DNA from 3 places in the Exiguobacterium sp. s143 genome. Region 2 is predicted to be linked to each of the others. Evidence: a T-box and tRNA genes for the amino acid it is inferred to sense, from the RefSeq annotation. Region 2 holds a T-box; the other regions hold tRNA genes.
What was found. A T-box is a leader RNA that pairs with one kind of tRNA and senses whether it is charged. The one in region 2 lies ahead of KNQ03_RS04960 (valine--tRNA ligase), so its partner is inferred to be a tRNA-Val.

Region 1: it encodes a tRNA-Val, which carries the amino acid that the T-box ahead of KNQ03_RS04960 (valine--tRNA ligase) is inferred to sense. The anticodon was not compared.
Region 3: it encodes a tRNA-Val, which carries the amino acid that the T-box ahead of KNQ03_RS04960 (valine--tRNA ligase) is inferred to sense. The anticodon was not compared.

What each region holds. Positions count from the first base shown of each region.
Region 1 covers NZ_JACSMX010000005.1:144,199-154,799, reverse strand. Annotated here, with positions in the region: gene nagE (N-acetylglucosamine-specific PTS transporter subunit IIBC) at 9-1,517, shown strand; gene KNQ03_RS14900 (EamA family transporter) at 1,539-2,441, opposite strand; gene KNQ03_RS14895 (YkyA family protein) at 2,542-3,183, opposite strand; gene KNQ03_RS14890 (polysaccharide deacetylase family protein) at 3,199-3,825, opposite strand; gene yhfH (protein YhfH) at 4,237-4,383, opposite strand; gene KNQ03_RS14880 (nitroreductase family protein) at 4,569-5,195, shown strand; tRNA gene KNQ03_RS14875 (tRNA-Val) at 5,336-5,408, shown strand; gene KNQ03_RS14870 (YdhK family protein) at 5,455-6,006, opposite strand; gene KNQ03_RS14865 (sensor histidine kinase) at 6,154-7,503, shown strand; gene KNQ03_RS14860 (response regulator transcription factor) at 7,505-8,155, shown strand; gene KNQ03_RS14855 (histidine phosphatase family protein) at 8,172-8,738, shown strand; gene KNQ03_RS14850 (phytoene desaturase family protein) at 8,797-10,284, opposite strand; gene KNQ03_RS14845 (methyltransferase family protein) at 10,301-10,601, opposite strand, start outside.
Region 2 covers NZ_JACSMX010000001.1:901,204-911,804, reverse strand. Annotated here, with positions in the region: gene hemA (glutamyl-tRNA reductase) at 1-1,232, shown strand, start outside; gene hemC (hydroxymethylbilane synthase) at 1,316-2,242, shown strand; gene KNQ03_RS04975 (uroporphyrinogen-III synthase) at 2,232-2,912, shown strand; gene hemB (porphobilinogen synthase) at 2,909-3,898, shown strand; gene hemL (glutamate-1-semialdehyde 2,1-aminomutase) at 3,895-5,205, shown strand; T-box leader at 5,260-5,489, shown strand; gene KNQ03_RS04960 (valine--tRNA ligase) at 5,540-8,176, shown strand; gene KNQ03_RS04955 (bifunctional folylpolyglutamate synthase/dihydrofolate synthase) at 8,231-9,463, shown strand; gene KNQ03_RS04950 (DUF5057 domain-containing protein) at 9,546-10,601, shown strand, end outside.
Region 3 covers NZ_JACSMX010000005.1:132,090-142,690, forward strand. Annotated here, with positions in the region: gene KNQ03_RS14790 (quinone oxidoreductase family protein) at 1-501, shown strand, start outside; gene KNQ03_RS14795 (YhgE/Pip domain-containing protein) at 653-2,971, shown strand; gene KNQ03_RS14800 (TetR/AcrR family transcriptional regulator) at 2,958-3,512, shown strand; gene KNQ03_RS14805 (sterol desaturase family protein) at 3,529-4,164, opposite strand; gene KNQ03_RS14810 (hypothetical protein) at 4,290-4,568, shown strand; gene KNQ03_RS14815 (metallophosphoesterase family protein) at 4,604-5,338, opposite strand; gene KNQ03_RS14820 (PTS sugar transporter subunit IIC) at 5,699-6,721, shown strand; tRNA gene KNQ03_RS14825 (tRNA-Val) at 6,817-6,889, opposite strand; gene KNQ03_RS14830 (efflux RND transporter permease subunit) at 7,076-10,216, shown strand; gene KNQ03_RS14835 (hypothetical protein) at 10,279-10,601, opposite strand, start outside.

The DNA of each region.
Region 1 (10,601 bases), on a different contig from region 2:
TGAAAGGTATGTTGCAGTTTCTACAACGAATTGGTAAAGCCTTGATGCTACCAATCGCAGTATTACCGGCTGCGGGAATCGTGCTCCGGTTAGGTTCGGCGGATATGCTTGATATTCCGTTGATGGTAGCAGCAGGAGGGGCTATTTTTGATAACCTTCCACTGATTTTTGCCATTGGTGTCGCGATTGGTCTATCGATCGATGCGAGTGGGGCAGCGGGTCTTGCCGGGGCCATCGGGTATCTCGTCTTAAAGAATGGCGTCGACTCGATGAACAAGGATTATTCCAGCGCACAGATTCAGGCGAAGTATGATGCGATCGCGGCGATCGTCAATGATTCCTCGACCAAGGTCGACGGAGCGACACTTGGTTCGATCGCGAATCAGGCGACACTCGGTTCGACCGTTAATATGGCGGTATTTGGTGGAATCATCGCGGGTATCGTCGCAGGACTTCTATACAATCGGTTCTATAACATTAAGTTACCGGATTGGTTAGCATTCTTTGGTGGTCGTCGTTTCGTTCCAATCATTACATCAGCGGTCATGCTCGTACTTGCTTTCATCTTTGGTTATGTCTGGCCGTTCATCGAGCAAGGCATCAACGGTGCTGGTGAATGGATGGTTGGTCTTGGTGCAGGAGGCGCTGCTCTGTTTGGATTCTTTAACCGTCTCTTGATTCCTGTCGGCTTACACCACGTCTTAAATAATATTTTCTGGTTCGTCTTCGGTTCATATGAAAAAGCAGATGGTACGGTCGCGAACGGTGACATCGCGCGCTTCTTCGCTGGAGATCCGACAGCTGGGATTTATCAAGCGGGCTTCTTCCCAATCATGATGTTCGCCTTACCGGCTGCAGCTTTTGCAATCGTCATGGCTGCGCGTAAGGAAAATCGAAAAGCAGTTGCTGGAGCGATGATTGGTCTTGGATTGACGTCCTTCTTGACAGGGATCACGGAACCAATTGAGTTCTCGTTCATGTTCTTATCACCTGTTTTATATGTCATTCATGCAGTTTTAACAGGTCTATCGATGGCCATCGTTAACTTACTCGGTATTTTACATGGCTTTTCCTTCTCGGCTGGTTTCATTGATTATGCCTTGAACTTCGGAATTGCCACAAAACCATTACTTCTCATCCCGGTTGGTCTCGCGTTCGCGGTCGTCTACTACTTCCTGTTCTACTTCATGATCACGAAATTTGATTTGAAGACACCAGGTCGTGAAGATGAATCGCTCGTCACAGACACGGGAGTCGTTTTGACAGATTCAGACGATAAATATGAGCAACAAGCAGCACGCATCTTTGCGGGACTAAAAGGAACAGAAAATGTCACGTCGATTGACAACTGTGCGACACGTTTACGTCTTCAAGTCAAAGATCCAAGCATCATTGACGAAGCAGCGATTAAAGCGGCTGGAGCAAAAGGTGTCATGAAGATGGGGGCGACTAGCGTGCAAATCATCATCGGCACGGACGTCGAGTTCGTTGCGGATGCGATGAAACGACAGAAGTAAAGAAAACGACCTTTCCTGAGCTCAGGAAAGGTCGTTTTGCTGTACGTTCGCAACAGCTGCTGTTTTGCTTGAGCGATAGATTGGATAAAAGATTCCGATCAAGATGATGACGATCCCGATCCATTGGGAACTCATCAGATGTTCTCCTAAAATTAAGACAGAACAGATGACTGCTGTCGGTAGTTCAGCCGCTCCAAGTAAAGAAACGCTTGCTGGGGAAAGATGAGGTGCGCCAGCAGCAAATAAGAGTGGTGGTAAAATCAACGCGAACAGACCGAGCGGAATCGCGTATAACAGAAGTCCATTTTCGAAGTTCGCAGAGGACAAGAATGTCGTCGGTGGATACATGGTCATGACGAAAGCAAGACCACCTGTCATCATATAAAAACTTTTCTTGATGACGGGTAAATGATTGGCGATGCGTCCACTAGCGAGTAAGAAAATTGAGAAGCTGACAGCTGCTCCAAGACCGAATAATGTTCCACGTAAATCGAGTGGACTCGAGTAAGTGGCACTCGCAAGAATGGCTCCGCCAATCAGTAGAATCGCGGACAGGAAATGCGCGCGAGTAGGTAAACGTCTGAATGCGAGCGCATCGATGACGACACCGATCCAAGTAAATTGGAATAAGAGAATGATCGCAACGGATGCGGATACAGTCTGAAGACTTTGATAGTACAGATAACCGGTTGTACCACTTGAGATACCGATCAGCATGAGCAGACCAGCTGTCTTGAGATCGAGACGAAGATTTTTCGTAAATAAGGCAAGTCCGAAAATCATGAGCCAGCCGAAGAAAAATTGACTACCTGAAACGGCTGCTGAGTTAAATCCAGCGGCATAAGCGAGTTTGACGATCGTTGAGAGGACACCATAACTGATAGCGCCAATCAGAACGAATAAGGTTGCTTTTGAACGATGCATGAATAAATTCCCTCCATTTTTAATAAAAACCACACAAAAAAGGTTGCAACAGGGCCTTGTCCAGGTTTTTTGGACAGGGTTTGGTTGCAACCTGTGTGATTTATTGAGTTGATGTGTCGAGCAAACGATACAGCTGGGTTTTCGTTTGATTATACTGAACGGTCAGCGCATTCCACTTCTTTAATGACGCGGTAGCTTTCCGTGTTAAACGATTTAAATCCGCTGTTGACTCATCAATCTTAACGAAATCCGGTTTTTTCGTCAAGCGTGAAAGCACTTTCTTTTCAGCGTCCATCGCTTGTCGATACGTTTTCGAGAACGTTTGAAATGTCTGCTGGCGTTCCTTGATGATTGTCACTAAGGCAGTTCCTTCTGTTTTTGCTTTACCATCAAGTTGGTTGACAGCATCCTTCAATTCTTCAAGATCGAGTGCAGCGTACGTTTCCTTACGTAACGTTTCTTCTTGTTTCAATAAAGCAAGCCGTTCGTCATTTAAGGCTTCTAATTCCTCTCGTTCATTTTGAGAGCGTTTGATTTCTTCAGCACCTGCATCAAGAACGGCTTGGTACGTATTAACTGAAATTTCATCCTTACGAGCACGTTGATCAGCTAGCGTGAATGCCTTCTCTTCACCTTTCACTTGTTGCTCTAGCTGTTCATGAAGAGAGGCTGGTGAATCGTTGGAACAGGCAGCGAGTCCAAAGCTCGACAGAAACAGTACTGCTACGAATGTTTTTTTCATCTGGATAGTAACTCCTTATAAATTCGAGTGTTGCGCGAAGTTGTACGGAATATGGAAATCTTCATCATAAATCGAGAATTGATAGCCTTTTTTCTGAAGTCCGGCAACAATGGCTGGAAGTGCTTTGATGGCTTGTGGTTGTTCATGTAAGAGTATGATTTCAAACGGACGCTCTGCTCGCCGAATGACCGTATTCGCTACTTCTTTTGCACTATCTTTGTAATACCAGTCCATTGAATCGATTGACCAGTCCCACACACGGAAGTCTGCTGAATGAATGGCAGATGCCATTTTTTTCGTGATGCCGGGATCAGAGCCATAAGGTGGTCGTGTCAAATGTGGTGTTAGCTTCGTCAACTCATGGATTTTCTTCTGAACACTTTGCATCTCTGAGACATACTTTCCTTTTTCGTACAATGTATCGTAATCGTGTGTTTCCCCGTGTAATCCGATATAGTGTCCAGCTTTAGCAGCAGCTTTGACTTCTTGCGGAAAAGCATCTACTTGTGATCCGAGATAAAAGAAAGTGGCACGAGTCTGAAGTTGATCCAATGTTCGAAGTAAGTCCGGTGTTAATGCGGATGGACCATCCTCGAATGTTAAATAAGCGACTTTTTTCGTCACACCATTCCATTTTTCCATGCGTGCTTTTTCCATATTGACGACAGGTACTTCAGTAATGGATTTACCTGTCGTAATGGATTGCTGTTCAGGAGTAAAAACGTATCGATAAGCGACATATCCCCCAACTCCGAGAAAAACAAGTGTGAGAAGTAAGAAAAATCGAGGGAAAAACTTTCTTTTTTTTGTACGCGGTCGTGGACCGAGTTCGCTAGCGTGGCTTGAGGTAAATGGATCCATCGTTGTCTGTCGCTCCTTTTGTCAAAAAATATCATATACAGATAATGTAACATTCTGACTGTTTCTTTTGTAACAAACAGATGACAAAAAGATGACGGAAAATCGATTTTTCTAAAAAATATCGATTTATTTAGAAAGAGTTTAAAAGAAATAAAAAAACAACCACTAAGTAAGTGATTGTTTCATGTGTTATTAGTGTTCTGTTACAGCACACTCATCGCATTCCGTTTGATAGGATTCACATTGTTCATCCATCTCTTTTCCGCAATGGGCACACGTCTTGACGGGAAGCTCACGATAGAATGCAGCAGATGCTTCTTGGTAAAGGGGTTGTTCCATGTGTTTTTCCTCCTTCAAAGTAAACGCAATGATCTTTTTTCTTGATTTTATTGTATTAGTACAGAAATTGAATGTCAACTATTGTTTTATAACAGTTAATTCATTTGAAGTACTGATAGAGGACAATGAAAAAGAGACATGCTACGATATCTAAGTAATCTGATAATGATAAGGGGGATTTACACATGACACAGGCAACACTTGATATAATGCGTGTCTTAACAGAAAGACGTTCCGTTCGTCATTACGACGAAACGTTCAAGCTTTCAAAACAGGAAGTAGAAGAACTATTAGAATGGACGACAGCCGCGCCGAGTGCTTGGAATTTGCAACACTGGCATTTCACGGTCTTTCATTCGGAAGAAGCGAAGCAGCAGCTTGCACCGATCGCATACAATCAGCCGGCTATCACTTCGGCTTCAGCAGTCATTGCGATCTTAGGTGATGTTCAAGCTAATCGAAACTACAATCCGGTGTACGGGCCAGCAGTGGAAGCAGGTGGCATGACAGAGGATCTGTTTGATTCGATCAAGGCACAGGTAGAAGGCGCTTATCAAAGTGAGGCGTATGGACGCGACGCGGCTATGTCGAATGCGAGCCTTGCTGCGATGCAATTGATGCTTGCGGCAGAAGCGCGTGGATTATCAACACTCGCAATGGGTGGATTTGATCATCAACGTTTTGCGGAAACGTTCATCACCGAGTCACGGTATGTACCGGTCATGCTAATTGCTGTCGGAAAAGCGGTTGAAGATGCGAAAAAACGTCCGGCACTACGTTTACCGATTGATCGAGTATCAACCTTCCTGTAAGTCATTCAAAATGGGGGAAGCGGGGTTGATTCCCCCATTTTAAATTTTTTTATTTTTTTTTCGGAAAAAGACTTGTCAGCCTTTTAGTTTCTTGATATATTAATACATGTCCTAGCAAGTACATAACGTACTGCAAACATGATTCTGTAGCTCAGCTGGGAGAGCGCTACCTTGACAGGGTAGAGGTCGCTGGTTCGAGCCCAGTCAGAATCATACCGAAAGCCCGCTTTTCCTTTATAGGAAAAGCGGGCTTTTTTTATTATTTCTTTATCTCATCCTCTGTGACCCATTTATGGTTTTTCACCATCTCTCCACCGTCCGTCGGTTCATAGTTCACCATGTAGACCGTCGTTTCCTTTACTTCATCAATCGTCGCTTTTGCTCCATCCATACCTTTCATATGATCCGCTTTGACAGTCGTTTCATCACCAACTTGCAGTGGTTTAGTTGGAACGGGATCGAGTTCTTCCTGAATGACCCATTTATGATTTTTCACCATCTTTCCACCAGTAGTCGGTTTGTAACTGATCGCATAGACGACGGTATCGTAAGCTCCCGCAATCGTTGCTTTAGCTCCGTCCATACCGTCCATATGATCCGTCGTCAACGTGACGTTGCTTCCTTTCGGATAAGTCGGATCACTGGCTTCCTTTAAACCGGATGGTAGCTTTCCGTCGCTCGAATGCATCATATCTCCATGAGACATATCGTGTGAGTCACTATTACTTCCATCGTTATTGGCGGATCCACATGCACCGAGCCAAAGCGTAGAACTAAGAGCAAGTGCGGTTAATGTCAATGATTTTTTCATATAAAACCCTCCTGAAGTCACTAGTCTTCTTTACTATACCCAGCGTATATGCAAATCGTGTGCAGATGAGGTGACAGTTTCGTTTGCCTACGTCGATCGCGTTTTTTTTAGCTATACTAAAAGTGGAGAGAAAAAGGAGGAATCGTCATGCGTCGTATTTCATACTCAGTCGGAGGAATCGTGCTTGCGGCATTTTTAATTTGTGGCAGTGTGTTGTTTGGGACATTGTATTATCAGTTGTCTCAAACACGAACGCAGGAAGTAGTAGACGGTTTACTGAACCGAGGAAATACACACCGTGATGTCCTTGTCGATTCCTATGACCAAACGACGATGCGCCATGTCAGCATGATGGAAGCAGATTCATCGTTTACTGTGGTGATCACTGATGCAGATGGAAAACAACTCGAAGCGTCACGACCTTTGTCGAATGAGATGAAGAGCATGTTAGAGCATACGGATTTTGATTACCGTCAACAAGGAAAAATCGTGACGATGCGTGACTTTTTAATGACGGACAGTCCCATCACCATTGACGGGGAACATCGTGGTCATGTCTTCATGTTCGCTTCTAAAGAAATCGTAGATCACGTACTTGATCCGTTGAAACAGCAGTTTCTCCAAGTGGGTCTGCTAGCGCTTTTATTAGCAGGTGCGGCAAGCATTTGGACGACCCGACTCATTTCTCGTCCGTTGATTCAGATGGAAAAAGCGACAGCGCGTCTATTGGATGGGGAAGGTGGAGAGTTGCCGATTGATCGAAAAGATGAACTGGGACAATTGGCGCGTTCGATTCAGCAATTAAAACAAGATCTCGATTTTTTGAATCGGGAACGATCCGAATTTTTAGCAACCGTATCTCATGAACTACGAACACCATTGACATATATAAAGGGATACGCGGATATTCTCGAACGCCAAACGTTGACGCCGGATGAACAACAACGCTACATTACGATCATTCGAGAAGAAAGTCAGCAAATGAATGAATGGATTGAGCAATTGTTTTGGCTAGCACGAATTGACGCCAATGCTTTTATGATGGAGCGAAAACCTGTCGATGTCGAAGACTTGATTCATCAAGTGATACGATTGATGCGTCCAGACATCGAACAAGAAAATGTTTCGTTCGAGATAGAAGGTGAGCGATTAGAAGTGATGGGTGACGCTCAGCAGCTCCGTCAGATGATCGTGAATATCATTGAAAATGCACGGCGACATACGACGTCGGGAAAAATTATCGTTCGTTATGGTGTCAACGCAGTAGGGGCTTTCATTCAAATCGAAGATACAGGAGAAGGGATCGCTGCAGAATCTTTACCTCATGTAACGAAACGGCTCTACCGAACGGAAGCATCTCGTTCTCGAAAACATGGAGGAACTGGAATCGGACTCTCCATCGTTGAAGCAATTGCTCAGACACATGGTGCAGAATTGAACATCAAGAGTCAACTTGGACATGGAACACAAGTGACACTGCAGTGGAAGGAGAAATAAAATGCCGCATGTATTGATCGTAGATGATGAACCAAGAATGCTTGAACTGCTCAAACTGTATATTCAGCCGTATGGGTACACGTGTCAGCTTGTGGATTCTGCGCAACAAGCTCTTGATCTCTGCCGTCAGCACGTATTCGACCTGATTTTACTAGATGTCATGATGCCGGATATGGATGGCTGGACATGTTGTCGTCTCATTCGAGAACACTCTAACATCCCGATCTTGATGGTTACGGCTCGGAATCAACGGGAAGACATCATTCGGACACGAGAAGTAGGAGCGAATGATTACATATCAAAACCGATTCAAGAAGGGGAACTGATCGGGCGAATGGAAGTTTTATTACAGCAACAGTATGATGGTCTATCCTATGACCGGGAAAGCTATCGTTGTAGTTACCTCCAACAAAAGATTTCGTTAACGAAAACGGAATTTGAGTTGTTAGGTGTATTTTTAGATTCTCCACGACGTGTTTGGACGCGCGATCAACTAACGACGATGTTATGGGGAGCGGAAGCGTCTGTAGACGAGCGGACGATCGACTCGCATATCAGACATTTAAGAGAAAAACTACGTGTTTGCGGTTTTCCGATTGAACAGCATCTCGAAACAGTTCGCGGAATCGGATACCGCTGGACACACCAATAAAGGGGAAAATCAAAACATGACGACACTCTATTTCGTACGGCACGCACACTCGACATATTCACCAGATGAACGGAAGCGGTCACTTTCCGATGCAGGACAGGCAGATGCGATACGTTTACTTGAAACGTTTAAAGGGATTCCAATCGACAGATTCTACAGTAGCCCGTATCAACGGGCAATCGAGACGATTGCACCGCTCGCGGAGGCACGTCAACAACCAATCATTGAGGTAGAGGAACTACGAGAGCGATTGTTGGCACCGGGAGAGCTTGACGATTTTCAAGGAGCGGTCACATATGTATGGCAACATCCGAATGAAAATCCGTATGGAGGCGAAACGAACAAAGAAGCGTCGCAACGCATTCGACCATTCATCGACGGACTAATGGAGAAGCATCCTGACGAAACAGTCGTTCTTGGAACACATGGAAATATCATGGTGCTACTTTTAGAAACATTTGATCCGACATTCGATTACGCATTTTGGAAGTCCTTACCGATGCCAGCCGTATGTCGAATGGATGTGAAATCAGGAGAAAAGGCGGATATTCACGTCGTACCACTTTTGACGAATACAAAGTAAAAAAGAGACGGAACTGATGCGTGAATCAGTTTCCGTCTCTTTTGTAATTGGAGAAATCTTAAGGTGTAGGAACAGCACCTTCATGTTTTCGGATCAAGTCCGCCGTCAGTTGACCGGACAATGTGACCATCGGTACACCGCCGCCTGGGTGTGTCGAACCACCGACGAAATAAAGTCCTTCGTACAAGTCACTCTTCGATGGAATCTTGAATCCACCATTTTTCTTCCGGTCGGCTGCGACACCATAAATCGATCCACCGTTTGGACCGTATAATTCCTTCAAATCTTCTGGGGTAAAGCGATATTCAAACTCGATCGATTCTCGAAGTCCATGAAGTCCCATCCGCTCCAGTTTATCGAGAACGACTTCACGGTACGCATCCCAGTCGACCTCACCTTTTTGAAGTGTTAGCGGTGGAACGTGTGTCAAGACGAATAAGTTATCCTTCCCTTCAGGAGCTTGGGAGGCGTCGGATTTTGACGAGACTCCGACGTAAATCGTCGGATCCTCAGGAGGGGTACCTTCTTTGAACATTTGGGCGAATTCACGCTCTGGATTTTCCGAGAAAAAGAAATTATGATGCGCTAGCCCGCGATACTCACGATTTACACCGAGCAGTAGGACAAGACCTGAAACGGAAGGGGCAAACGACGCTTGTAATTTTTTTGCCTGTTTCCGGGCTTTTTTCTCCGGTACGATCCGTTCGTAAGTCGGGATGACCTCAAGGTTTGAAACGACGATGTCGGCTGCATGAAACGTTCCGTTTGATAAGACGCCAACCGCTTTTTTATTTTCAAGGACGATTTGTTCAACGGGTGAGTTGAGATGAACCGTGACACGGAGCTCATCAAGCAACCGTTTCATGGCACGCGCGATTTGGTACATACCACCTTTGACATAATAGATGCCGAGTCCCATTTGAACGTAAATCATCTGATTGAAGACAGCAGGTGCCTGATACGGATTGGAACCAACATACATGACCATATAGTTGAATAGCTGTTCGAGATACGGATCATTGAGATGTTTCTTTGTTCCGGTCGCGACCGTATTCATCGGGTCCATCTTTAATAAATCAGACATCGTATGGTATTTTTTTAAGTCCTTTAAATCTTCGAGACTGTATTTATAAAAACTGTCGAGGCACAAGTCGTACATTTGTTTGGAGTACCGGAACAATTCAACGAAATCAGCCCGTGACGAGACTTGTTCGACTTCTTCAAGCATTCCAGGTAAGTCACCTTTGACATCGATTTTTGTTCCATCCTCAAAGAATGTACGCCATTGCGGTTCAATGCGCTCGATTTCTAAGTAATCATCCAAGTTACGATGAACGCTTGAGAAGAGTTGTTCGAGTACCCAAGGCATCGTTAAGATGGAAGGACCGGTATCGAAAGTAAATCCCTTTCCACTCCGTTGATTCAGTTTCCCTCCGACGTTTGCATTCTTTTCAAGCATCGTGACTGCATAACCATCTCCAGCCAAACGAATGGCGGCAGACATACCAGCAAGACCTGCTCCAATGACAATTGCGCGTTTCTTCAAATGAATCACTTCTCCTTTAGTAGATGAATGGAATCAATCGTTTTCGTTTCGCAGCCCATACCGTATAGGCAGGTCCAAAACCTTTCGTTAACATCGCTTCCTCGATTCGAATCCGGTAGAGCAAGAAAATGAACATCAAAAGTCCAGAGAGAATGAAAAGTCCGAACTGACCGGTGAACAGGGGGAAGCTCATCGTAATCAACAACAATCCACTATATAACGGGTGACGTAAAAAACGATAGGGACCGCTACTGACGAGCTGATCACCAGACGCCACGACGACATGACGAGTGAACTGTTGCTTTAAGTGGAGAATT
Region 2 (10,601 bases):
ATGAAAAAAGTATTTTTGAAAGTGTCATCGTCTCGACATGTAATCGGACGGAACTGTACGTCGTGACGGATCAGCCACATACAGGACGGTATTATACGAAACGTTTCCTTGCAAACTGGTTCGGTTTGACGATGGAAGAACTCGAGCCGTATCTCTTCATTCATGAAGGGTTCGATGCGATGAAGCATCTGTTCCGCGTGACAAGTGGGCTTGATTCGATGATCGTCGGTGAAACGCAGATTCTTGGTCAAGTCAAGACAAGCTTCTTCATGGCGCAAAAGCTTGAAACGACAGGAACGGTCTTCAATAAACTCTTCAAAGAAGCGGTCACGCTCGCCAAACGGGCTCACGCAGAAACTGGAATCGGTGAAAATGCCGTTTCTGTCAGTGCTGCAGCTGTCACGCTTGCCGAACAGTTACTCGGATCGCTTGAAGATAAATCAATCGTCGTCATCGGTGCGGGAGAAACCGGCGAATTGACGACGCTTAACCTATATGAAGCAGGGGCACGCGATATCACGGTCTTTAACCGGACGTTAGCTAAAGCAGAAGAGGTCGCGAATCGGTTCGAAGGATCGGCACATTCGATTAACGAGATGCAGTGCGGTTTGCTTCGGGCAGACATCGTCATCTCTTCAACGGGTGCCAAACGGGCCATCATCAAACGCGAAGACATCGCGGCTGCACAGCTGTTCCGTCACGATCGTCCATTCCTCTTGATCGATATCGCCGTACCACGCGACATCGAACCGACCGTCGGTGACTTGCCAGGTGTTCATTTGTATGATGTCGATGATCTGACATCGATCGTCCAACAAAATATGGCGGAACGAATGAAGGAAGCGGCGAAGATCGAACAACGGATTGAAGCGGCAATCGCTGAGTTCGAAGGTTGGATGACGACACTTGGTGTCGTACCGATCATCACGGAATTACGAGACCAGGCGTTACGCATTCAACAAGAAACGATGCAAAGCTTGGAACGGAAATTACCGGAGATGTCGAAACGTGAAAAAACAGTCATTGGCAAACACATGAAATCAATCATCAACCAGTTGTTGCGTGAACCGTTGTCTTATATTAAAGATGCGGCAGCGAAGCCAGATGCCGATGAGCGGATTGCGCAGTTCATGGATACGTTCGCACTTAACGAAGACTTGTTCGAAGGGCTCGAAGATGACGTGATGACATCAGAAGAGACGACACCTTCCGCAAAAGCTGTGAACCGGTGAACAAAGCACGATTTGTGTTACAATAGAAAATGCATGGGGCGGACTTGTGCCGCCCCTTTATCATTGTACAGGGGGATTTTAGCATGCGAAAAATCATTGTTGGATCGCGAAGCTCGAAGCTAGCGATGACACAGACGAAATGGGTCATTGACCAGTTGAAACAAGCCGGCGCGCCGTATGAGTTCGAAATCAAGAACATCATCACAAAAGGGGACCGTATTTTGGATGTGACGCTCTCGAAAGTCGGCGGTAAAGGATTATTCGTAAAAGAGATCGAGCAACAGATGATTGACGAAGAAATCGATTTTGCCGTTCACAGCATGAAGGATCTACCTTCTGAATTACCGGACGGTCTCATCATCGGTGCAACACCAGCGCGTGTCGATGCGCGTGATGCCTTGATTACGAAAACAGGCGAAGGTCTTGCTTCCTTGCCGGAAGGTGCGGTTGTCGGTACGAGTAGCTTACGTCGTGGCTCGCAATTGCTAAAACTCCGCCCTGATTTAAAAATCGAATCGATTCGTGGAAACATCGACACACGACTCGATAAATTAAAGAATGGTCCGTTTGACGGGATCCTACTCGCAGCAGCTGGTCTACAACGGATGGGTTGGTCTGAAGACGTCGTCTCGGAATATCTCTCGACAGATGACATGATTCCAGCCGTCGGTCAAGGAATCCTCGGTATCGAATGTCGCGAACATGACCAAGAAGTACGTGATCTCTTGCACCTGATCCATGATCAGATGACAGAAAAAGTAGCTTACGCAGAGCGCGCTTTCTTAGCGGCGATCGAAGGTAGTTGTCACGTTCCGGTCGGTGGATTTGCAACGATCAACGAAGACATGTCAACGACACTCGTCGGATTCATTGGATCCGTCGATGGAGAGCAAATCCTACTCGAGCGCGAATCAGGTCTAGACCCGATGCAACTCGGTCAAGATGTTGCCGAACGTCTGCTTGCTTCGGGCGGTCGTGAGATTCTCGCGACACTTCCGGATGACTTGTAAGCAGGTACTCTTCACGGGCAGCCGACCACCGACGACCGAGCAGATGGCGCGACTGCGCGCCGTCGCGATCGAGTCAGTGCATTATCCTGTCATTGAAACGCGACCGGTTTCGTTTACATTGCCGAAGGGAATTGATTGGCTCATCGTGACGAGTCCGAATGGTGTCCACCGGATTGCTGATGCGTTGCCTGAATTAGCAGAAACGCGTATCGCGGTCGTCGGACGAAAGACGGCAGACGCACTTGCGAAGTACGGTCGAACAGCAGACTTCTGTCCGTCGACCTTTACAGGAGACGCACTCGTCGCAGAACTCGGACCACACTTGTCTGACGGCGATCATATCGTCTTTGCACGAGGGAACCGATCCCGGCAAGCACCGGTCGATCAGTTACGAAAACTGAATCGATATACGGTCGAAGATATCATCACGTATGAAACCGTCACCCGTCGGCTACCTGAAGCACTTGTCAGAACTGCCGCCTATATTGGACTGCAGAGTCCTTCCGCTGTCGAAGCGATTGCTCCATTATCCCCACAGACGACGTTCATCGTCATTGGGACGATTACGGAGCAAGCAGCAAAAGCAGCCGGACTTCAACCGATCCATGTCGCCCGTGAATTCACGGTAGACGGCATGATTGATCGTATCATTGAGGAGGAATCAGCATGAACACATTAGAATACGCACGTCACCGTCGTTTGCGTCATACCGCATCACTCCGGTCACTCGTCCGCGAGAATCAATTGCATAAATCAGATTTGATTTATCCGATCTTCGTCGCTGAAGGCGAAGATATCAAACGCGAAGTCAGCTCGATGCCTGGCGTCTTCAACTTATCACTCGATCACTTGACGGCTGAAATCGAAGAAGTCGTTGCACTTGGAATCGAATCCGTCATCTTATTCGGTGTTCCGCACGACCATTTAAAAGACGAGCAAGGATCAGGTGCGTTTCACGATCATGGGATCGTTCAAGAAGCGACACGTCTCGTTAAGAAGGTTGCACCGCAGCTAACGGTCATTGCCGACACATGCTTATGTGAATATACGTCAACGGGTCACTGCGGTATCGTCGCCGATGGTACGGTTGATAATGATGCATCATTACCGCTCCACGTCAAGACAGCGATCTCGCAAGCACGGGCGGGTGCTGACGTCATCGCTCCATCATCAATGATGGACGGATTCGTCGCAGCGATTCGCCAAGGGTTGGACGAGAATGGCTTCAGCCATATTCCTGTCATGAGCTACGGCGTTAAATATGCGTCTGCTTATTATGGTCCATTCCGTGATGCGGCAAACTCCGCACCAGGAGAAGGCGACCGGAAAGGCTACCAAATGGATCCAGCGAACCGTCGTGAAGCGTTCCGTGAAGCAACAGCGGACGTCGATCAAGGAGCTGACTTCATGATCGTCAAACCAGCGCTCGCTTTCATGGATATCATTCGTGATGTGCGTGAACGAATCGATTTACCGATCGTCGCCTATAACGTATCGGGTGAGTATGCCATGGTGAAAGCAGCAGCCTTGAACGGCTGGATCGACGAAGAACGAATCGTCCTTGAGACGATGCTTGGCTTTAAACGAGCAGGCGCTGATTTAATCATCACCTATTTCGCAAAAGACATTTGTCGTTACCTGGAGGGGTCGAAATGAGCTTAATTAACCAGAACTCAAAATCAAAAGCAGCATTCGAGCGGGCGCTCCCGCTCATGCCGGGTGGCGTCAACAGCCCGGTTCGTGCTTATAAATCGGTCGGGATGACACCGATTTTCGCAGATCATGCGAAAGGATCGAAGCTCTATGATATCGACGGAAAAGAGTATATCGATTACGTCTTGTCATGGGGACCGATGATTCTCGGCCATGCCGATCCAATCGTCACGTCAGCGATCCAAGAACAAGCGACACGTGGCTGGAGCTACGGGACACCAACGGAAATCGAATCAGCGATGGCTGAAGTCGTCATTAGTCGGGTGCCGTCAGTCGAAGTCGTCCGGATGGTCAACTCAGGGACAGAAGCGACGATGGCTGCCCTTCGTCTCGCACGCGGCTATACAGGTCGGACGAAAATCCTCAAATTCGAAGGCTGTTACCATGGTCACGGCGACTCGCTCTTGATCAAAGCAGGGTCAGGTGTCGCGACACTCGGACTACCGGATTCACCAGGCGTTCCAGCGCAAATCGCGAGCATGACGCTGACGGTTCCTTATAACGATTTAGACGCTGTTCGGATTGCCTTTGAAAAACATGGCGACGATATCGCGGGTGTCATCGTCGAACCGGCTGCTGGGAACATGGGCTTCGTGCCACCAGAACCGGGATTCCTCGAAGGATTACGGGAAATCACGTCGGAAAACGGCGCCTTACTGATCTTTGACGAAGTCATGACTGGTTTCCGTGTCGGATTCCACTGTGCACAAGGACATTTCGGTGTCACACCGGACATCACGTGTCTCGGTAAAGTCATCGGCGGCGGAATGCCAGTCGGTGCTTACGGCGGACGTCGCGACATTATGGAACAGATTGCACCACAAGGTCCAATCTATCAAGCGGGTACGTTATCCGGGAACCCACTCGCGATGGCAGCGGGTCTAGCGACACTGACACAATTGAAACCAGAACACTATGAAGAGTTCGACCGGAAAGCGAGCCGTCTGTCAGAAGGCTACCTGAACGCTGCAGCGAAATATAACATTCCGCTGACGACGAACCGCGCAGGTGCGATGTTCGGTGTCTTCTTTACGGATGAACGCGTCACGAACTTCGAAAAAGCGAAAACATCGAACCTTGAGATGTTCCGTTCGTATTATCAAAAGATGGCGGCGCGTGGTGTCTTCTTACCACCGTCACAATTCGAAGGTCTCTTCCTGTCAATCGCCCATACGGACGAAGACATCGAACGGACAATTGAAGCCGTCGAATTGACGTTCCAAGAACTCCAAGTTGAATTTGGTCGTTAAGCAGTTCTTGACGATTACTTGAAGTCTCGGCTAAAATGAGTAAAGAAGAAAATGGCAACAGCGATGACGGGAAGAGTAGTCCTGTATTCGTACCGGCGTAGAGAACACATCCTTGGCTGAAAGATGTGACGGGCGAACAGGAGGAAGGTCACCCCACGAGCTGGTATCGTGAGTCTTACGAGCGATATCCGTCCTCCACACGTTACGTGGCTCGAGGGCATCCGATTATGGATGAACTAAGGTGGTACCGCGGAAAAAAGCAACGGCTTTCTTTCGTCCTTAGCATAGGACGAGAGAAGCCGTTTTTATTATGGACAAAAAGGGAGCGATCAGGATGCAGGAATTATCAATGCCAACGAAGTATGATCCGCAGGCAACGGAAGAAAAATGGTACGACTTTTGGGTGAAAGGTGACTATTTCAAAGCCGACCAGGATCCAGAGAAAGAGCCATATACGATCGTCATTCCACCACCGAACGTCACAGGTAAATTGCACCTTGGTCACGCGTGGGACACGACGTTACAAGACATGCTGACACGGATGAAGCGAATGCAAGGCTTTGACGTCCTTTATCTACCAGGAATGGACCATGCCGGTATCGCGACGCAAGCAAAAGTCGAACAAAAACTGCGGGCAGAAGGACAATCACGTCTTGAAATGGGTCGTGAGAAATTCCTCGAGCAATCATGGGCATGGAAAGAAGAGTACGCGTCAACGATCCGTGCACAATGGGCAAAACTTGGTCTCGGACTCGATTATTCGCGTGAACGCTTCACGCTTGACGAAGGATTGTCAGAAGCGGTTCAAGAAGTCTTCGTGAAACTTTACGAAAAAGGTTTAATCTACCGCGGCGAATACATCGTTAACTGGGACCCAGCGACGAAAACAGCGATCTCGGATATCGAAGTCATCTACAAGGATATCGAAGGTGCGTTCTATCACTTCAGCTATCCACTAACGGACGGTTCAGGTCACGTTGAACTAGCGACGACACGTCCTGAGACGATGCTCGGTGACACAGCGATCGCCGTGAACCCGAAGGATGAGCGTTATGCTCACCTCGTCGGAAAAACAATCACGTTACCAATCGTTGGTCGCGAGATTCCGATTGTTGCCGATGACTATGTCGACATGGAGTTCGGTACAGGTGTCGTTAAGATCACACCAGCGCACGACCCGAACGACTTCGAAGTCGGTAACCGTCACGAGTTACCACGTGTCCTCGTCATGAATGAAGATGGAACGATGAACGAGAACGCAGGGAAATACGAAGGTATGGATCGCTTCGAATGCCGGAAACAAATCGTTGAAGATTTAAAAGCAGAAGGTGTTCTAATCAAAATCGAACCACACTTGCACTCTGTCGGTCACTCGGAGCGTTCAGACGCGATCGTTGAGCCGTATCTTTCACTCCAATGGTTCGTCAAAATGGAACCACTCGCGCAAAAAGCACTCGAGGAACAACAAGGACCAGACAAGGTCAACTTCGTTCCACAACGCTTTGAAAACACGTATGTGCGCTGGATGGAAAACATCCGTGACTGGTGTGTCAGCCGTCAACTCTGGTGGGGACACCGGATTCCGGCTTGGTACCATAAAGAAACAGGCGAAGTCTACGTTGGTAAGGAAGCACCAGCCGATATCGAGAACTGGGAGCAAGACAACGATGTCCTCGATACGTGGTTCTCTTCAGCGCTTTGGCCGTTCTCAACGATGGGATGGCCGAACACGGACGCAGCGGATTATCAAAAATACTTCCCGACATCGACACTCGTTACGGGTTATGACATCATCGCTTTCTGGGTATCACGGATGATCTTCCAATCGTATGAATTTACAGGACAACGTCCATTCCAAGACGTCTTGATCCACGGATTGATTCGTGATTCGGAAGGACGCAAGATGTCAAAATCACTCGGTAACGGAATCGACCCGATGGATGTCATCGAGAAATACGGTGCCGATTCTCTTCGTTGGTTCTTAACGACAGGATCAACGCCAGGGAACGACCTCCGCTTCTACTGGGAAAAGATCGAAGCAACATGGAACTTCTCGAACAAACTGTGGAACGCAAGCCGTTTTGCCTTGATGAACATGGATGGTCTAACGTTTGATCAGATCGATTTGACAGGCGAGAAGTCACTCGCAGATAAATGGATTCTGACACGCTTACAGACGACGATCGACGATGTGACGCGTCTGTCGGACAAATATGAGTTTGGTGAAGCGGGACGTATTCTCTATCACTTCATCTGGGAAGACTTCTGTAACTGGTACATCGAGATGGCGAAATTACCGCTCAACGGGGAAGATGAAGCAGCGAAGCAGACGACGCGTTCGGTTCTTGCCTATACGCTCGACCGGATCATGCGTCTGATGCATCCGTTCATGCCGTTCATCACGGAAGAAATCTGGCAACACTTACCGCATGAAGGTGAGACGATCACACGTGCCGCGTGGCCAACACACGAGGCATCACTCGACTTCCCGGAAGCTGTTCCAGCATTTGAAGCGGTTCAGAACGTCATCCGTTCGGTTCGTAACATCCGCGCGGAAGTGAACGCACCGATGTCGAAACAGATCCAACTGTTCATCTCGACGAATGACGCACGTGTTCAAGACGACTTGTCGTCAAACAGCTCGTACTTGCAAAAGTTCACGAACGCGTCTGAACTCCGGATCGAAGAGCAGATGCCAGCGCCAGAAAAAGCAATGAGTGCGATCGTGACGGGAGCAGAATTGTTCATCCCACTCGCGGACTTGATCAACATCGAGGAAGAAATCGCGCGCTTGAATAAAGAACTCGTCAAGTATACGAAAGAAGTCGAACGGGTCGAGAAAAAACTCAACAACCCTGGCTTCGTCGGCAAAGCACCAGCACATGTCATTGATGAAGAAAAAGCGAAGGCACTTGATTATACGGAAAAACGTCAAGCTGTCGAAGCACGCATCAACGAACTCTCACACTAATTACAGCAGTGGCTCAAGTCTCCTTGAGCCACTTTTTTTAAAGGAGCGAACAGCATGAGGACGCGAGAAGATGTATTGGAATGGTTATCGAGCTTACTAGCATTCGGCGTCAAACCGGGTCTTGAACGGATGCAGGCGATGTTACTGGAATTACAGATTGACCCAGACGCGATTCCGACGATTCATGTCGCTGGCACGAACGGAAAAGGATCGACGGTTGCGTTCTTACGTGAGATGGGAATTGCGGAAGGATTACGAATCGGGACGTTTACGTCGCCGTATATCATTCAGTTCGAGGAACGGATCATGTTGAACGGGGTGCCGATTGCAGAAGACGATCTCGTCGCAGCTGCGATCGCCGTTCAAGCGGCCATCGGGCGCATCGATCCGGCACTCGGTACGGTTACTGAGTTCGAGGCATTAACAGGACTTGCATTCTATTATTTTGATCAGATTCGTCCCGATTTCGTCATCTATGAAGTCGGTCTCGGTGGACTGTATGATTCGACGAACGTCTTCAAGAAGCCGGTCGCAGCAATCATCACGTCGATCGGACACGATCACCAAGCGATTCTCGGAGATACGCTCCAAGAGATTGCTTTACAAAAGTTCGGCATCATCAAACAAGGGACACCGGTCATCGCCGGGAAACTGCAAGAAGAGCTGACGGTGCCGTTAATGGCGTATTGCGGGGACCGGAATGCGACGTTGAAATGGAGTCAGGAAGCCATCATTCGTTACCGCTTAAAAGAGACGGGGACCTGGGCGACATATGATGGAATACCAGAGACACGCTTAGGGCTCGAAGGTCATCATCAAGTCCATAATGCGGCGAATGCCGTCATTTGTGCGCGGCGACTTGGGTGGTCGAAAGCGGCAATCCGAAAAGGATTACGGGAGGCAAAACATCCGGGACGGTTTGAGATCATCTCGCGCAAACCACGGATCATTCTCGATGGTGCACATAATCCGGAAGGCATCACGGCACTCGTTGAACGGTTAAAAGAGGAATCAAAACCCGTGACGTTACTCTGTTCGATTTTGCGTGACAAAGACCGGACGGCGATGCTAACGCAGTTACGTAGCATTACGCCAGATATTTACGAGACGACATTTGATTTTCCACGAGCTCGGACGATAGAGGAGTTAAAGCAAGATGGCGCCAATGTAACGACGGTCGAAGCGTTTTTCGATCAATTAGAGATGGACCGGACATACGTCTTGACGGGATCACTCTATTTCATTAGTGAAGTACGTCATTATCACGCTTCCATTTTTACAAAATAGGGAAAATCCGCATTCTCTCGTTATAATGAAATGGGGGAGTATAGTCCCATATCTCAATGACACGATGAGGAGACGATAAGTGATGAAACAGTGGGTCCGTCTAGCCTTAGCCATCTTACTGATTTTTTCAAGTTTTACGTATATACATGAGCCACATTCCAAAGCGGCAACCGGTGAAAAATTTAAGATTTTAGAGATTCGTGATGATTGGTCGACGACGAACCGGATTGATCCGGGAACGACCATTACATCGTTGTCACTGTTAAAAGACTTGAATACTAGTCAATATGAAATCAAGATGATGACGGTCAAAGAGTTGAATGCGTCTCGTTTTCCACTTGATGGCGCATTTGATGCGATCGTTTTTGATCCGTCTGTTTTTACGGGAGAAGATCGGTATTCTGTCAAAGTATCTGATACTTCCAAAAAACATAATACGAGTAGAATTGAAAATGATATTACGCAGTTAAAAGCGAATGAAATTTTGACGTACTATATTCAAAAAAGATTACCAGTCTTTTTACACGCTGATGTGTTAACACATGAAACAAGTAATTTCACTTCGATTTTTAAGCAAAGCACGATATCGGGTGATGCAATTGTTTATACAGATACAAAACAGGCAGTTCTTCGATTGCAAGAAGAAAAAATCGAGCGACCGCGCTTAAGTAAGGTAGCAGTCTCGCAAGATGGACTTTCATTAATGAGTGTAGATAAAAGAAATATGGCTGTTCCAAACAAATCAATTGAATTTGCATACGAAGTCACAAATGTATATTCTAATGAATTTTCTGTAGACTTATATATTGATTTTGATAGTAACGATCAATTTGATGAATCAGAAAAAGTTATACCTTGGGCTAAAGAGATGAAAGGTACTTCTGGAAAAATTTCATACACCTTTGATACTCCTAGTTATACGGGACCAAGAAACTGGAAACTTAAAATTAGTAATAAAGATGGACTTGTAGATTACAAAAGTGGTAGTTTCTTGATGCAGGACCAAGAAGCTAAAGCGAAAATTTTACAAGTCACGCGTTCTGGAACGACCGGTTCAATCAACGGTTTTATGAACTCAGGAACTTTACTAAAACAAGATGGGTTATATGACTTTAATGTAGAAGTCATTTCTGCGGAC
Region 3 (10,601 bases), on a different contig from region 2:
TTGACACAGCTCATTCGTTTGCTTGGGGCAACTCCGATTGGATTGACGTCTTCTCCTGAGAAAGCACAGATCGCTAAAACTGCTGGCTGTGAATCTGTCTATTTATATTCCGAGAACTGGGTCGAGCACGTGCTCGCGCAAACTTCTGGTAAAGGAGTTGATGTGGTCTACGAATCCATTGGTTCTACCTTAATGGATAGTTTCCATGTGACAAAAGTCCATGGAACGGTTGTCTTCTATGGTATGGCAGGCGGCGATCCCGTATCTGTCGATCCTCGCTTTTTGATGGATACGTCCAAAACATTGACGGGTGGTGACCTTTGGAACGTATTAACATCTTCTGAAGAACGAATCCGTAGATCTGGTGAATTATTTGATTGGATTCTATCCAATCATCTCACCCTGTCTTCTCCTACAACATTCAGATTATCTGATGGCAAAGCAGCACATGACTTTTTAGAAAGTCGACGCAGTACAGGAAAACTACTTTTGCTTCCTTAACTCGTTTTTCCAAGACGGCTCCCTGCGAGTCGTCTTTTTTATGTGAAATTAGAATTATCGATTGATTTTTTTTAATGAAGAGAGTAAAGTAAATCTCATCAAAACCTAAAACCCAAATAAGTTTTGAGTTTTAGAAAGGGGATTTGTATTTATGTTTCGCTCAGAATGGAAGAAATTGAAGAGTCCGATGATGATTGTTGTCATTCTCGCCCTCATCCTCGTACCGTTTCTCTACAACTCCATCTTCTTATCTGCATTCTGGGACCCATACGGTCAAACAGAAGATATCAAGGTCGCTATCGTCAACGAAGACAAGGCGACGAAGTTTAAAGGAGAGAAAGTCGACATCGGGGATCAATTCGTCGACAAACTCAAAAAAAATGATGATTTTGATTGGCAGTTCTTATCTAAGGACAAAGCCGAAAAAGAATTACGTGACGGCAAAATCTATATGACGGTCGTCATCCCGAAGAACTTCTCTAAAAATGCAACGACACTACTCGATGATCATCCGAAGAAGATTGAGTTGGAGTATTACTTGAATCCAGCCAAAAACTACTCGGGCACACAAATTTCGAGTACGGCTGCAAAACAATTAAACGAAAAGATCCGAAAATCCGTGACGAAACAATACAGTAGTGCGATTTTCGGTGCGTTAAAGAAAATTGCAAACGGTATGGAAAAGGCATCGGACGGTTCTTCTAAACTAGAAGATGGCAACCATAAAACAGCGGATGGTGCCAAAACACTAGCAACGAACCTTGGAAAACTTGCGGATGGCAGTCTGACACTGTCCGAAAAACTGGGGGAAGCCAATCAAGGTTCGAAAAAACTCAGTGACGGCGTCACGACACTCGACGAAAAGACTGCCCTCTTCACCCAAAAAACGGGTGAGTTGTCTTCTGGGTTGAACACGCTAGACGAAAATGGTGGCAAATTACAAGCCGGTGCTGCACAACTAGAAGACGGAGCAACGAAACTCAGCGGTGGCTCGACACAAGTCCGTCAAGGGGCAGAACAACTGGCTGCAGGTACGGCTCAGCTTAATGAAAAAATTCCTCAATTGACGGATGGATTAAATCAATTGGATGAAAAAGCACAAGCTGCCAACGCCTTTTTAACGCAACTTAATCAAGATGCTGAAAAAGCGAAACAAGATTTACGAGCACGTCGTGAAGCCCTTGAAGCAAACGTTGCGCAACTAAAAGAAGTCATTTCTGCTTCTGAACAGTTATCGGATGAAGAAAAACAAACGTTACTCGGTTCTATCGGTTCATTAGAAGAAAACATCCAAAATCTCGCCGCCCAAGAAGGCGCGATTGATCAGAGTCTTGCTCAAGCAACGGACGCGACGAAGAAGATTGGTCAACTGGCTGCAGGTGGTCAACAAGTCGAATCAGCTGTATCACAACTGAACGCAGGTCAAGTGAAACTCGTCGACGGTGCGAAACAAGTCGAGTCTGGTGCACAACAATTAGCAAGTGGTCAACAAACATTCAATGAAAAACTCGGTCAATATACTGCGGGTGTGCATAAAGCTGCAACAGGTGGCGTACAACTGGCTGACGGGGCTAATCAGCTTTCAGATGGCACACATCAACTCCAAACAGGTGCTAGCGCGTTAAATAACGGGTTAGGACAATTGGCTTCTGGTTCAACTACGATTACGGACGGAATCGGCAAAACGACCGATGGGGCTTCGAAAATCGCGGATGCCAACACAAAACTTGAAGATGGTGCTAAAACATTGAAGGATGAGCTCAGCAAAGGGGCTAAGGATGCAACCGTCAAGCCGACGAAAGAGCGGGATAATATGCTCGCAGAACCCGTCGTCTTAAAAGAACATGACTATTCGACGGTCAACAACTACGGTTCTGGTTTATCAGCTTATATCCTTAGTATTGCCTTATTCGCAGGTGCCTTGATGTTCTCTTCTGTCTATCAGATTCGTCCAGAACATGGTGAAAGTCTGACATGGCGCTTCCTTGTCGGTAAATTATCACTCATCTTACCGATTGGAGCCTTACAAGGTGTCGCAGCGGCTACAGCCATCGTCTATGTCCTCGATGCTGATGTCGCGAGTGTTCCTGCGCTTTATGGATTTGCTGCCTTAACAGGTATGACGTTCATTACGATTCTGTTCACGCTCGCGATGCTACTCGGTCGTGTCGGACAGTTCCTTGCCTTCCTACTACTTCTGCTTCAAATCGGCGGTAGTGGTGGTACGTTCCCAGTCGAGATGACGCCAAGCTTCTTCCAAGCCATCCATACGTTCTTACCAATGACGTATTCAGTCGGCGGATTCCGTGAAGCTCTTGGACTTGGTGTGACAGACGCCCTCATCTCAAACAGTCAAGTCCTCGCGACCATCTTAGTCGTCGCGTTGATCATCAGCTTCGTTGGAGGGCTCGGAGCCAAGCGAATTTTACTCTCAACGAAAGTGAGACGAAAACAACATGACACAATCTGATAAAGAAACATTGATACTGGACTCAGCGATGGCTTGTTTTTCTGAACTTGGTTATAAAGGTACGACGATTGAGCGTGTCGCCCGACGCGCTCATGTCGGGAAACCGACCGTCTATCAATTGTTCGAAAGTAAACTCAACCTGTTCGAATCGCTCGTAACACGTGTGCTGCAAGAGATGAAAGAAGAAGCAGAACGCGCTTACGTCGAACATGCGACGGTAGAAGAAAATAAGCAATCAATGATCGACGCTATCGTCTATCATCAGCAACAACATTTGTTCATTCTTCAAATCATCGAAGAAACACGTAATCTTAAATTACAAGAAATGCAAGAACTACGGACACGGATCGAACGACATGTCGTCGAATATCTTAAAACGCTACTTGAGACTCGCCTTGGACAAGATGATCGTGACGTACCAGTCGATGTCACCGCCTTTCTGATTTTCCGGACGTACATTGCGCTAATTGCCGAATGGCCATTGATTGCTCGGCCGTTAGAGTTAGATACGATTCGTCGTGCCATGCTACGTATTTTATGAATCAAAAAACCGCCGGTCAGTGGATCGGCGGTTTTTCATATTCTTGATTCTTTTCTAAATTCCGTACCGTTTGACTAGAAGCAACTGTTTTTTCATCCTTCAAAGTGCCAAACAACCAGTCTCCCACTGGATTTGATACACCAAACCAATAGTGTTCATTTTTGAAATGATGTAACAGATGCGTCTTTTTCATCCATTTTCCAAAGCGTGTTCTCGGTTTCAGCGGAACGTGTGCCACGTAATGTTTCCATTCATACACAAGCAACATGACGATCAATCCACTCGCGGCTGCAGCTGTCGAAACGACAGATTGCGTCAGAAGATAGGTCAGAGTCGCAAAGAAACCAAGATTCGGCAAGGAATACCAGACCGGTAAAAACAACAGATGCAGTTCATTCGGATACGCATGATGATCGTAATGAAGTCGTTTCAACAACTTTCGTCCAAGCATATTTTTAGGCGGTGGTAAATGGAACAAAAAACGATGCGTCAAGTATTCACTGAAACTAAAGACGATCAGTCCAAGACAAAAGAACTGTAAAATCGACCAATGAAACGGCTGAGCAAGGACATAACCACTGACCGCAATCAGTAATACGAGCATGATCAAAATATCCGGAAACAGAAAAAAACGACGATAGATATTTGACATAGGTGCCCTCCCCTTTCTCTTTCGTTACAGCGTATAATCGTACGTTCATCGATTCGTCACGTTTTTTACTTCAAGTCGTGTAATCATTCTCGCTCCCTCCCTTATACTAAATAGAGAATGGAGTGATGATCACTTTGAGTTTATCGACCGGAATCATCTTCGTGTTACTCGCCTATACACTCATGTCGCTTTACGACATGTGGCAGGTATACCGGATAACGAGCAAGCTTTGGATGTTTGTATTGTTTCTTGCAACATTAATCAGTCTCATCGTTGCCTTTTTTGTGGCCCCTGTCCTTGCGCTATTCTTTTACTGGTCACGCCATCCATTGAAACGAAACATCGGTATCGTGTTACTGATTGTCGTATGTCTCATCTCAATCATGACAAAACTGTCGTCTTGATTAAATTCCTTCATGAACTACTCATGAAGGTTTTTTCATGTCCTACTACCGAAGAAGAGTCGGCGCATCAACTCACGTTCCGGCATCTCCGTCGTATTGAGGACGTCTAAAAATGGTCGATCATCATATGAAAGCTTCAGGATTTCTGAACGGACTTGATCCTTCTCCCAATCAATGATTGCTACTGGAGCAATAGCTGTTTCCTGACATCCAAGTGCACCTGGATTAATAAAGAGCGTTTGCTCTGTCTCGACTTGTTGCGCTGGATGATGATGACCAAAACCAATGATCTGCACCTCATTTCCAGCAAACAAGACGGATAAGTTGTCTTTTGTTCCATCCACTGCTTGCTTTAAGGGTTCTTCACCAATCTTCTTCGTCTGATCGGCATAAGCATAGTGCGTCAGGTGCATCGTTTGTTCCTGATGCATGATATTTAAGACACGCGGTAAACGTTCCAAATACTTTTGATTTTCTTGCGTCAACGTATCCGCAATCCATTGGTGGTGCTCTTTAGCATGGCGGTAACTATCGGGATAGTTCTCCCCATGGATTAAAGCAAGGACACATTCATCATGATTCCCAGAAATCGTTTGAATATCAGGTCGTTGCTTCAATAGATCAATGACTTCATTATGCTCTGGTCCAATGCCGACAAGATCACCGAGACAATAGACGGCATCGATATCTGGTTGTTGATCAAGATAGGACAGTACCGCACGTAATGCTGATGCATTGCCATGAATATCTGTAAAAAGCATCACTTTCATGTAAACGCCTCCATTGTTGTTAAATTAGGATTTCCCGATGATACCGTGAATTCCTGTCAGATTTCAGGAAAAAATAAATTGTCAGAAAATATTGATTATTAATCAAGAGCGTGTTAGGCTTAGAAAAATTCACAGAGAGGGGCACGATCGAATGATTCCGACGCAACAGCCATTTAACCAAGTTGGACGACTGATTATTCTATGCATGAGGGACTGAAAACTTTTCCGATGATGAAACGGAAATGATTTTTGGGCCCTTCTTTCGATGCATCGAATGAGGCGCCCGCACAGAATGAGTGGCGCCTATCCCAAAAACGGATAGGCTTTTTTCATGGCAAAAAATAGAGATAGATAGAGAGGATGACAACGTTGAAAGAATATGCGATGGATCGAATGGTAAAAGTATCAGCTGGAATGGCAAATGCCGTTCTTGTAACACTCGGTGTCGGACTCCTGATTGAGACGCTCGGAAATCTTCTACATATCCAAATGCTACTGACGATTGGTGGTGTCGCAAAAGTACTACTCGCCCCTGCACTTGGTGCCGGTATTGCCTTTCAGCTCGGAGGAAACACACTTGTCCTGTTCAGCGCGATGATCGCAGCAACGATCGGTGGTGCCGCTCTTCAATCAACTGCTTCTGGACTCGTTCTTGTACCCGGTCAGCCGATCAGTGCGTTACTCGCAGCTGCCGTCGCTGTATACGTCGGAAAACGCATGACTGGAAAAACGAAATTTGACATGATGGTCATCCCGATGAGTGCTGTCCTTGCTGGCGGCGTGACTGGAATCGGTGCTGCTGCCGTCACGACACCACTCCTTACAAAATTCAGTGCCATGATCACAGCATCCGTTGAATCATCTCCAATCGCAACTTCTCTTGTCATTGCACTCATCTTTAGTGTCTTATTGATGTCTCCTGCTTCGTCCGCTGCACTCGCTATTGCTTTGCAACTTGATCCTGTAGCAAGTGCCGCTGCACTGATTGGCTGTTCCGCTCAATTCGTCGGCTTCACGTTGATGGCATACCGTCAGACGGATCCAGGTGGTTTGATTGCTTCATTCTTTGTAACACCTAAAGTACAATTCCCGAATATCGTTAAAAATCCACGTCTTGTCGTTGCACCGTTTCTCGCAGCAATGATTTCGGCTCCTGTCGCGACGCTTCTTCTCTCTTTGAAAGTACCGTACGAACTCGCAGGACTTGGATTAAATTCGATGATTGCCCCACTCAATATCTTCGTCAACCAAGGTCCTCAGGCGTTCCTCGTCTTCTTCTTGACTGGTGTCGTTCTACCTGGTGTCTTGACGCTCGTCTTCTATCGATTGACGACTGTCGCAGGGTGGACGAAGCGCGGCGATCTTCATCTCGAAATTCAATAAAACAATTTACCTCCCTTCCAACTATTCCTGATTGATTTCGGGAATAGTTTTTTAACGCAAAAAAATCGCTCCTTCGAAAAGGAACGATTTCGGTATGATTCTGACTGGGCTCGAACCAGCGACCTCTACCCTGTCAAGGTAGCGCTCTCCCAGCTGAGCTACAGAATCATGCTGTGTTGTTACTGGGTATGTTTTTATTATAGCAGCATATCGAAAAGTGTAAAGCCTTTTTCATAAAAAAAATTTATCTTTTTTCAAAAAGATCTTTTTAAATAAAAACAGTTTTAAAGTTGCGGGTTCTATGAGTGTCCTCTACTATGTAAATAAGCACATATAAAAGAAAGGAGCGTTCATATGAACTTTTTAACCCGATTTAGTTTGAAGAACTCGGTTGCTGTCTTCATCATTGCAATCCTATTGATTTTAGGAGGCGTGTATTCCTTCTCACAATTAAAAGTCGATCAGTTCCCAGAAATCGAGTTTCCTCAGATTTCAATCGAAGCGGTTTACCCTGGTGCATCTCCTGACGATGTCGATAAACAAGTCGTCTCAAAGCTTGAAACTTCCCTTAAAGGAATTGAAGGGGCTACCAAGCTAACGAGTTCTTCTTATGAAAGTATCGGTATCTTAAACATCGAATTCCCGTTCGATACCGATATTGATAAGGTCGAACAACAAATCGATGCTGCAATCCAAGATGCGAATCTACCGGAGGAAGCAACGACGAAATTGAATCGTTTGTCATTTGGTTCATTCCCGATCTATAACATCTCTTTCTTTAGTAAGGATGGTAAAGACATCGAAAAAATCCTAAAGGAAGATATCGAACCTGAACTTAATAAGATTCCAGGAATCAACAGCGTTTCGGTTGGTGGCTATAAGGATGATCTCGTTCAAATCACCGTCGATAAGGAGAAAGCGACGGAAGCGGGTCTCTCGCTCTCGAGCATCAAGGAACAAATCAATGGAAAGTATGTCTCGTTCCCATCTGGTCAGCTATCAGAAAACGATTCGAAAATTCCGATTCGCGTTGAGGAAAAACTAGAAAATCTAGATAAACTAAAAAATCTACAATTGACACCTGCTGCAGGTGCGACTAGTTCATCAAGTAACGGTCAAACAGGTGGTTCATCTGCTGGCGGTCCACCACAAGGTGCAACGCAAGGTCCACCAAGTACAACAGGTGGAGCAGCTGCAGATCAGGCGTCTGAACCTGCAGAACCGATTCGCCTAGAGGATATCGCAAAAATCGAAGCCGTCTCACAACAAAGTGAAAAAACGCGTTACGATTTAAAAGATTCCTTATCGATGGCAATCACGAAAAAACAAGATGCCAATACAGTCGAAATCGCAGATGAAGTCACGAAGATTCTCAATAAATATGACGACCAAGTCGACTATACGATTGGGATTGATTCAGCGAAGGATATCGAGGAGTCCGTTGCGACACTCGTCAAAGAAGGATTACTTGGTGCCCTCTTCGCATCACTCGCTGTTCTGTTATTCTTGCGGAATATCCGCGCGACGATCATCGCCATCGTCTCGATTCCATTATCATTACTCATCGCCGCTATCTTCTTGAACTGGCAAGATATCTCCCTGAACATCATGACACTTGGTGGGATGGCTGTTGCAGTCGGTCGTGTTGTCGATGATAGTATCGTTGTCATCGAGAACATCTTCCGGCGCGTCCGAAAATCCGAATCCGGTATGACGGATGAGATCATCGAACAATCGACAAAAGAGATTCTAAAAGCAATCACGTCATCGACGCTGACGACCGTCGTCGTCTTCCTACCGATTGGATTTGTCGGTGGTATTACTGGTAAGTTCTTCTTACCGTTCGCTTTGACGATTATTTTCTCATTACTTGCTTCACTACTCGTTGCGATCACGATCGTACCGATTCTCGCGAAGTTTGCATTCAAGAAGGTACCAGCGGAAGAAAAAGAAGGCGCTCTCCAACGTTGGTATGGCAAGCTGATTGAAAAATCACTCTCGCACAAGGCGATCATCTTGGTCGTATCGTTCATCCTTCTCGGTGGTTCCCTTGCGATCGTACCGCGTCTCGGCTTTACGTTCATTCCGAACGAAGCATCGAAGACCTTGACGGCATCGCTTGAACTTCCGGCTGCCACATCACTTGAAAAAACAAGTGACGTCTCGTTTGAGATGGAAAAAATGTTTGATAAAGAAAAAGCCATTGCTGACGTGACGACTTCTGTCGGAGCGCGTGACTTCACGACAGGCTTACGTCTCGATAATAAAGCAAGTTACTTCTTGAATCTAAAAGACGGTGTAAACGTCGAGAAAACGATCAAGTCACTTGAAACACAGATGGAAGACATCGCTCAAGATGAAAACGTCGATGTCAAAATCAGTGTGGCTGAACTATCAACAGGTGGTCCTCCGTCGAATAACAACGTCGATGTCGACTTGTTCTCGAACGACCTCGAAGCCCTTCAAGAGGCGGCAAAACTTGTCGAAGATAACATGTCGAAAAATAATGATTTGAAATATATCACGAACAACTTCAGCGAAAAACAAAAGCAGTATCTCGTAGAAATCGATCCTGAGAAAGCAAGTGATCGCGGACTATCTGGTTTCCAGATTCTCGGTACCGTTAACGATCAAACGAAGCCAGTTACGGTCGGAACGCTCAATCTCGACAATAAGGATCAAGACGTACAATTATCTTATGAAGAAGGACTCGTCTCGAAAGAAGATCTCGAAGACGTCCAACTCTTCTCAGCAAACGGTCCTGTCGCATTGAAAGATGTCGCGAACGTCAATGAAGTCGAGACTTTCACATCGATTCAGAAACTCGACGGAAAAGTATATGCTCGCGTATCTGGACAAGTCAAAGGAGACGACGTTCAAAACGTATCGAATGCCGTAAAAGCTGACGTCGAAAAAATCGATTTACCAGACGGTGTCTCATTGACAAGTGGTGGCGGAAATGACGATACGGTTGAAATCTTCCAATCACTTGGAATTGCGATCGTCGTTGCAATCGGACTTGTTTACCTGACAATGTTGATTACGTTCGGAAAAGCTCGGATTCCATTCATCATCTTGTCTTCTCTGATCTTTGTTCCGATCGGTTCACTCGTCACGCTCTTCCTTGCGAATGAACCATTGTCTGTCAGTGTCATGATCGGCTTCCTGATGTTGATTGGAATCGTCACCACGAACGCAATCGTTCTCGTAGACCGCATCGGTCAAAACGTCGGACGTGGTATGCCGATTCGCGAATCATTGATTGAAGCTGGTAAAACGCGATTACGCCCAATCCTGATGACCGCATTTGCAACAATCATGGCATTGGTACCACTCGCATTAACCACTTCTTCAGGAACATTGATCTCAAAAGGTCTTGCCTTGACGGTCATCGGTGGATTAACGACCTCTACGTTGTTGACACTTATCATCGTTCCTGTCGTCTATGAATTGTTCTTCTTCAAAAAAGCAAAAAAAGAACGTACGACTAAGTAAATGCACATGAAAAGGAGCCTATCGCGATCCAAGCGATAGGCCCCTTTTCATTCTATAAGACCTTACGACTCTAACTGTTCATCCGTTCGTTCCAACGTACCATCATGTTGCGCCACTAATCCGTCGAGGACGGATGGCTCAAACTCTTCACCGATCGCGATAATCCCTGTTTGTCCAGGCGGAATGACACCGAGTGTTCGTTTGAATGTTTCTTGGATTTCTTGATTTTCCTTCATGTCTTTTGATCCACCAATCAGCATACCCGTCATCGAACCAAGTAAGATGCCGAATGGGCCTCCTAGAATACCAACCGCCATTCCAATTAACGACCCTTTGACGGCGCGATTCGATCCACTTAGGTCTACAGCATCTTCAAACGAAAAAG